Regions from separate parts of the Variovorax sp. PDC80 genome, predicted to be linked through region 1. Evidence: riboswitches for the same ligand, from Rfam matches in the RefSeq annotation. Region 1 holds a riboswitch; the other holds the start of a gene.
What was found. Region 1 has a riboswitch for cobalamin ahead of BM109_RS11240 (TonB-dependent receptor). Riboswitches for the same ligand answer to the same signal wherever they lie in the genome.
Positions count from the first base shown of each region.

Region 2: linked by a shared signal. The riboswitch ahead of BM109_RS33675 (TonB-dependent receptor) and the one ahead of BM109_RS11240 (TonB-dependent receptor) in region 1 are both predicted to bind cobalamin.

Region 1 is NZ_FOWG01000003.1:302,064-306,220, reverse strand. It holds gene ybaL (cation:proton antiporter domain-containing protein) at 1-94, shown strand, start outside; gene BM109_RS11250 (hypothetical protein) at 106-510, opposite strand; gene BM109_RS11245 (hypothetical protein) at 765-1,061, shown strand; cobalamin riboswitch at 1,107-1,387, shown strand; gene BM109_RS11240 (TonB-dependent receptor) at 1,528-3,723, shown strand; gene BM109_RS11235 (PepSY domain-containing protein) at 3,725-4,157, shown strand, end outside.
Region 2 is NZ_FOWG01000015.1:92,111-96,267, reverse strand. It holds gene BM109_RS33680 (ATP-binding protein) at 1-1,349, shown strand, start outside; cobalamin riboswitch at 1,424-1,682, shown strand; gene BM109_RS33675 (TonB-dependent receptor) at 1,867-3,951, shown strand; gene BM109_RS33670 (ABC transporter substrate-binding protein) at 3,954-4,157, shown strand, end outside.

The sequences.
Region 1 (4,157 bases):
GGCGATGGCGCGCGACGTGGTGCGCCGCGCCGTGGCACCGCCCGCGCCCCATGGCGCGAACGGCGCGCCCACCGTGCCGGGCGCGCCGGCCTGAACGTGCGCTAGTTAGAGGTCCTCGATCACCAGCATGCGATAGCGCTGGGCGATCGAGTACGGCACCGTGCGCACCACCTCCATCATGCGTTCGGCATCGTCCTGTTCCTCGGTGCGCACCAGCAGTGCCGTGTGGCCTTCGCGCGCCAGCTTGGTGTAGGCGCGCACCGTCGCGCCCTCGGTGCCCGCGGAGGGCAGGGGGTTGTCCGCATCGGCCACCGTGGGCGTGATCTCGGCCAGCACCGTCCGGGGCGGCAGCAGGAAGATGTCGTCCGCGCTCACGCCCTGCTCGACGAGCTGGCGGCCGATGCGCTCGGCGTCCTCGGCGCTCGCGAACATCACCACCGAGTAACCGGTGGGATAGAACGCGCCGCCGATGGTCGCTCGCATCGAGGGATCCAGGGTGAATCGCTTCATGGGGCCTCCTGTCGTCTGGGCTTGCGGCGTGCCGCGGGTGTTTGATCCATGGGCAAAACTTAGGTCGCGCACCAACGCCCGCCTGTAGGAGAAGCCCGGAAGCTGGGAACGGTCGGGGCCACCGCCTGCCGCAGGAAGCACACAGGGTTTTCGCCGGCGGTGAACGTGATGAAGTGCCCGCGCGTTGTGACAGGGCGTGTCTACGATTCCGGCGCTGCGCCGCTTTCGCCAACGCCCACCTTCCAGAGCTTCGCGTGAACACCATCCCCGCCACCCTGTCGCCGTCGCCCCGCAACCTCGCGCTGACCGTCCACGAGCTGGAGCCCGGCGAGTTCTACTGGGTGCTGATGGAGGCGGTCGACGATGCCGCGGGCGAGGGCGTGGTGCATTCCTACCTGCCGCTCGAGGCGGCCATCGAGCCGCATTCCAGCTATTCCAATGCGCTGGTGGCCGGCGTCAGCGTGCTGCGCCGGCTGTTCGGCACCGAAGGCCCGGGCCGGCCGCAGGACACCCGCACGCCGGACGTTCCCGGCGGCACCCGCTCCCTATAATCCCCGCCGTTCGGTGCAGTCTTTCTTCTAAAAGCAAAGACCGCACCGGCACCACGGTTCGAAGGTGCCCCGCCAGCCATGCATGCCATGGCCACGGGGTTAAACGGGAAGCAGGTGCGACGCGTCGTCCGGACGCCTCCATTCCTGCGCTGCCCCCGCAACGGTCAGCGGATCTGGAAGTCCTCACGCCATGCCCCCAGGGCATCGGCAGCCACTGCGCCCCCAAGGCGTGGGAAGGCGAGGGCTTCCGCAACGGCGCTGCAGTTTCGACTGCGCGCCGCTGCGCTCCGCGAGCCCGGATACCGGCCTTCGTCACCGCCTCGGACGCTGCGGGAGTGCGTGTCCGGGCCGCCGGCCGGCGAAGCGCTTGCTTTTCCCGCCGCCGGTCCCGGCCATCGATCGACTTCCCGCCGCGTCCACGTTCGGTCAGAGAGCCTGCGGGGACGCGGGTCGGAGGAGAAGTCACATGGATCACGCATCGCCGTCGGGCGATCGCACGGGCGCGGCCGGCCGCCGCCCGCACCGCCACCGGGGTCGCCCCGCCGCCCGCCGCCTCGGCGGCATGTCCGCCGCCATCGGCCTGGCCTTCGGCGCCGGCAGCGGCTTCGCGCAACAGGCCGCCACTAGCCTGCCGCCGGTGCAGGTCGAGGCCGGCGCCCAGACCGCGCTGTCGCTCGCCGAGCCCACGCAGACCGGCAGCCGCCTCGGCCTCACGCCGCTCGAGACGCCCGCCAGCATCGAGGTGCTGACCGGCGAGGCCATCCGCGCGCGCGGCGATGTCTCCGTCATCGAGGCCGCCACCCGCGCCACGGGCATCACGGGTTCGCCCGCGCCGGGCAACGGCAGTACCTCGATGGCCGCGCGCGGCTTCTCGGGCCATGGCTCGGTGATGCAGCTGTTCGACGGCACGCGGCTGTTCGCGGGCGCGGGCACCGTCACCTTCCCGTTCGACACCTGGTCGGTCGACCGCATCGAGGTGCTGCGCGGCGCGGCCTCGGTCATGTACGGCGAAGGCGCGATCGGCGGCGCGATCAACGTGGTGCCCAAGAAGCCCACGCGCGGACCGATCCATAACGAGGCGCTGCTGAGCTACGGCTCCGACGCCACGCGCCAGGCCGCCTTCGGCAGCGGCGGCGCGATCAACGACAAGCTTTCGTACCGCTTCGACATCAGCCACCGCGCCACCAACGGCTTCATGGCGCGCGGCGAGGGCGAGAGCCTGGCCGTGGGTGGTGCGCTGCGGCTGGACGTCTCGCCCGAGCTGCAGTTCACCCTGTCGCACGACGAGGGCCGCCAGTCGCCGCAGCGCTACCAGGGCGTGCCGCTGATCGACGGGCGCCTGAACGACCAGACCCTGCGCCAGAACTACAACGTCGACGACGCCGAGCTCAAGTACGACGACAAGTGGACCCGCCTCGATGCGCTGTGGACGCCCAGCGATGCCGTCACCGTGCACAACCAGCTCTACCGGCTCGCGAGCCAGCGCCACTGGCGCAACAGCGAGACCTACACCTTCAATGCCGCCACGCGCCGCGTGACGCGCGGCGACTACCTCGAGATCGGCCACGACCAGGAGCAGGTCGGCAACCGCACCGACGCCACCTTCCGGCACGAACTGTTCGGCATGAAGAACCAGGTGCTGGTGGGCTTCGACGTGAACCGCATCGACTTCCTGAACTCGAGCGACTCGCCCTACGGCGGTCGCTCGGTGGTCGATCCCTTCGTCTTCCTGCCCGGCTACTACGCTTCGCCCGTGGCCTACACGCCGCGCTACAAGACCCGCACCCACACCCACGCCGTGTTCGCCGAGGACAAGCTGGCCTTCGACGAGCGCTGGTCGCTGGTCACCAGCCTGCGCTGGGACCATGCCAAGGTGGCGCGCACCGACCTGGCCAACGCGGCCAACAGCCTCACCAAGACCTTCGAGTACGCCACCGGCCGCATCGGCGCGGTGTATGCGCCCGATGCCTCGCAGTCTTTCTATGCGCAGCTGGCGCACGCGGCCGATCCGCTGACCTCGCTGATCAGCACCTCGACCACGCAGGCGCCGTTCGACCTCAGCACCGGCAACCAGGTCGAGGTCGGCTACAAGCGCCAGCTGGCCGACAACCGCGGCGCCTGGACCGTGGCCGCCTACCGCATCGAGAAGAAGAAGCTGTTGTCGCGCGACCAGAACAATCCCACCGTCTCGCAGCAGGTCGGCAAGCAGTCGTCCGAGGGCATCGAGGCCACGCTCGACCTCGCGCTGACCCCGACGCTGCGGCTCGAGGCCAATGCGGCCAGGCTGCGCGCGCGCTACGACGACTTCAACGAGGTCGTGAGCGGCCGGCTGGTCTCGCGCGCCGGCAACACGCCGTTCGGCGTGCCCGAGGAAGCGGCCAACGTGTTTCTGCACTGGCATTTCCTGCCGCAGTGGGAGGCCGAGTTCGGTGTGCGCTATGTCGGTTCGCGCCAGGTCGACGCGGCCAACTCGCGCAAGATCGGTTCCTACACCGTGGCTGACGCCTCGGTGAGCTGGCAGGCCAACAAGTCGCTCAAGCTCGCGCTGCGCGGCTACAACCTCGGCGACCGCCGCTATCCGCTGTCGTTCTCGAACAGCGGCAACCAGTGGCTGTTGGGCCGTCCGCGCTCCTTCGAGCTGTCGGCGCTGGTGAACTTCTGAGATGACGCACGCCGCGCGCCGCGCCCGCGCCGACCGCACTGCCTGGCAGCGCGCGTGGCCGCTCGTGCGCCACTGGCTCTACTGGACCCACCGCTGGCTCGGCATCGGCGGCTGCCTGCTGTTCGTCATGTGGTTCGTCTCGGGCGTGGTGATGATGTACGTGGGCTATCCCACGCTCACCGAGGCCGAGCGGCTCGCGGGCCTGCGCGCGCTCGATGTCGGCCAGGCCCGGGTCTCGCCCGTGGCCGCGCTCGAGGCCCTGCCCGAAGCAGCGCGCCAGCAGCCGCCGCGCCGCGTCGCGCTCGAGATGCAGGGCGGCGCGCAGCCGCAGCCGGTGTGGCGCATCGTCGATGCGCGTGGCGGCCGCCATGCGGTGTCGGCGCGCGACGGCCGGCTGCTGGCCGGCACCGACGCCGCGCAGGCCGAGGCGGTGG
Region 2 (4,157 bases), on a different contig from region 1:
CTCACCAGGTGCCCTACGCGATCCGCATGGCCTGCGACGTGCTCGCGCAGGTGCTGGCCTCGAACGTGCAGAGCCTGCTGGCGCGCGAACAGGCGGGCCGGGCCTCGAGCGCGGCGCAGCTGCGCGGCTCGCTGATCGAGGCCGTGCTGCATGCCGAGGACACCTTCAGCGCGCTGATCGGCCTGGCGCGTCCGCTGGCCGATGCCTTCGACGCGCAGGCGGCGGTCATCGCCGAGCAGTCGCGGCTGCACGTGGAAGGCGACATGCCGCGCGAGGCCGCGGCGGCGCTGATGCAGTGGCTCACCGCGTCGAAGAACGGCGACGAGATCGTGGCGCTGCACGAGCGCGAGCAACTGCCCGAGAACCTGCGTTCGCTGGGCGGCGTGTGGTGCGGCTTTCTCGCGCTGCGCTTCGATGCGATCGACAACGGCTGGCTGGTGCTCGCGCGCAAGGAACAGATCGAGACCATCAGCTGGGGCGGCAAGCCCGAGAAGCATTACGTGAGCGGCCCGCTCGGGCCGCGGCTCACGCCGCGCGGCTCCTTCGACGTCTGGAAGCAGACGGTGCGCGACACCAGCGTGCCCTGGGGCGCCAACGACCTCGACTTCGCGCGCCAGCTGCGCGACGAGCTGATCCGCGCCAGCGCGGCGCGGTTGGCCGACACCTACAAGGCCCGCACCGAGCTGCTGGCCGTGCTCGGCCACGACCTGCGCGACCCGCTGCAGTCGATCACGATGGCGGCCAAGCTGCTCGAACGCAGCCTGCCCGACGGCAGCAACGCCGGCGCGCGGCTGGGCCAGCGCATCCAGACCTCGAGCAGCCGCATGGCGCGGCTGATCGGCCAGGTGCTCGATGCCTCGCGCCTGCAAAGCGGCATGGGCCTGCAGATGGTGCCGGCGCAGATCGACCTGGCGCGGCTGCTGGAAGACGCGGTCGACGAGTCGCGCACCGCCTACCCCGGTTCGCAGCTCGAACTGGAGGCGCCCAAGACGCTGCCCGTGCTGGCCGACCCCGACCGCATGGCGCAGTTGATCGGCAACCTCGTGAGCAATGCGCGCCACCACGGCCTGCCCGGCGAGGCGGTGCGCGTCCGGCTCGAGCAGGTCGACGCGCACGTGGTGTTCAGCGTGGCCAACCGCGCGCCGCCGATCGATGCCGCGCTGGTGCCCGACCTGTTCAGCGCCTTCAAGCAGCGCAGCGTGCCCAACGAGCGCAACAAGGGCGGACTGGGCCTGGGGCTGCACATCGCGCAGGCCATCGTGCGCTCGCACCGCGGCAGCATCGGCTATGCGCACGACGACGGCTACGTGGTGTTCACGGTGCGGCTGCCACACACGCCCACGCCCTGAGCTTTTCGCGCCAGGCGGCGCAAGACCCGCTCCTATAATCCGCCCCGCCGGCCGATGCAAACGAAAGCATCACCCAAGCCGGCGTGCGCGAAGGTGCGCCGGTCCCTCGACCGGCGTTAAACGGGAAGCAGGTGACGAGCCCCACAGGGCCCCATTCCTGCGCTGCCCCCGCAACGGTCGGCGGATTCGCGGTCCTCACAGTCGATGCCTTCGCGGGCACCGGCGGCCACTGTGCCTCGGCATGGGAAGGCGAGGATCGCGGCAGCGAAGCATCGCTCGATGCCTCGCTGCGCTCCGCAAGCCCGGATACCGGCCTTCGCCTCGTTCGGTCGCTGCGGGAGTGCAGGCAAGCCGGGCCGGTCACGCGTGGGCGCGGACCCGGTCGCTTGCAGCATCCATCGGCGCCCGGTTTGTTCTCATGGCCCGCGGGAGCGCGGGCCCGAAGGAAGCCCACGTGCGCAACATCTCCAGGCGCGGTCGCGTCAGACCCCACCAAGCCCTCATCGGATCCGGCGTCATGCTGCTCGCCTCGGTCGCTTCGGCGCAGGACGCCGAGGGCGCCGGTTCGCTGCCGCCCACCACCGTCAGCGACCGCAAGACCATCTCCACCGCCACGCGCCAGGAAGCCGACACGCTGCGGCTGCCCTTCGCCACCTATTCGGTCGAACGCGCGCAGCTCGACGCGGTGGGCGCCGTCACGCTCGAGGACACGCTGCGCAGCGTGCCGGGCCTGCAGTACGGCACGCAGGGCAACTACTACTCGCGCTTCGAGACCCGCGGCCTGCGCGACACGCAGGACGTGCTGGTGCTGATGGACGGCGTGCCGCTGCGCCTGCTGCAGGGCAATGCCGACATCACGCTGATCGCGCCCGACCTGGTCGACCGGCTCGAGTTCATCAAGGGCCCGGCCTCGGCGCTCTACGGCAAGAACGCGATCGGCGGCGTGGCGCAGTTCTTCATGAAGCCCGAGCGCGCGGGCGGCAGCCTCACGGCCACCATCGGCAGCTACGGCCGCCTCGACGGCAGCCTGCGCTACCGCTGGGACTTCGAGCGCGGCAACCTCTACATCGGCGTGGCCAACAGCGACTACAACGGCTTCCAGCGCGATGCCGGCCGCGCGCAGTCGGCCCTGCTGGTCGGCGGCGACTTCGCCGTCACGCGCAACTGGACCACCGGCTTCCAGCTCTACGACACGCGCGTGCGCGGCGACCGCGGCTCGATCGTGCCGCTGGTCAACGGCAAGCCGATCTTCGGCATCACGTCGCGCGACAACTACGGCATTCCCGACTCCTACGTCACGGGCGACTACCAGTCCTTCTCGTGGAAGAACCGCTTCGAGCTCGGCGCCGGCTGGTCGATCAACCACCTGAGCAGCTTCGCGCGCTACAACCGCTTCTTCGCGGGCGGCATCACCATCGTTCCGCCGCCCGCGGCCGTGAGCAAGGGCTACTCCGAGAGCTACACCGCCGACCGCGGCGTCTACCACGAGCTCGCGGCCACGCACCTGATGGCGGGCAAGGGCTGGAGCAACGAGTTCCAGGCCGGCTTCAACCTCGAGCGCGGCTGGCAGGGCCTCGATTCGCCGAGCTTCAGCAACGCGCCCACCTACCGCGGACCGTTCTACGGCATCCCCGTGAGCAACGTGCGCAACGATCCGCGCGGCGTGCGCGGCAGCATCACCTCCTCGCGCTTCGACCAGGAGGTGCGCAGCGTCTACCTGCAGGACCGCTTCGAGTACGGCCCGGTCGGCTTCACGCTGGGCGTGCGCCACGACCGCTTCGAGCAGACGCTCGGCCGCACGGGCACGCAGGTGATCTCGGCGCAGGAAGGCAGCCACACCAGCCCGCGCGCCGGCGTGGACTGGCTGTTCCTGCAGGGCGATACCTCCTCGCACGCCGTGTTCGCGAACTGGAGCGAAGGCTTCCGGCCGCAGGCCGTGGCGCTCAACACGCGCGGCGGCGTGGTGGTGCCCGACATCCTGCGGCCCGAGATCACGCGCAGCAAGGAAGTGGGCCTGAAGGGCCGCGCCGCGGACGACCGCTGGAGCTACCAGCTCAGCCTGTTCGAGGCCGAGAAGATCGACGGCCAGCGCTCCTACCGCAACGGCCCCGACTCCTTCGTCTTCAGCAACGCGACCTCGCGCACCAAGGGCATCGAAACCCAGTTGCAGTTCCAGCTCTCGCCGCGCTGGAACGGCTACCTGCACTACACCTGGCAGGACGCGCGGCTCAAGGACTTCCAGACCTACACCGACAGCGGCGCGCGCAGCACCAACTTCGGCGGCTACCGCGTGCGCATGTCGGCCCACAACATCGCGGGCGCGGGCCTGACCTATGCGCACGGCGCCTGGGCCGTGACCGGCACCGCGAGCTACGTGGGCAGCCGCTACCTCCGCGACAATGCGGTCAATCCGCAGAAGCTGCCCGGCTACCTGCTGCTCAACGTCGCCGTGGCCTATCGCGTCAATCCTTCGCTCACACTGCAGGCCGGGGTGAACAACCTAACGAACAAGTACTACATCGCCGACGACCTGTCGGCGCAGGAAGCCGGCAACGCCGGCGCACCGAGGACGGTGTTCGCCCGCGCGCGCTACACCTTCTGAGCGTGAACCGGCGCGACGCGATCCTCGGCATGGTGTGCATGACGGCCGTTCTGCCCGCGGGCGCCGAGGAGGCGCCATCGGGCGGCTTCCCACGCGAGCTCGTCGATGCGCTGGGCCGGCGCGTCGTCGTGCCGCGCGCACCGCGGCGCATCGTCGTGGTGTTCCCGAGCAACGTCGAGCTGGCCTGGGCCCTGGGCCTGGCCGAC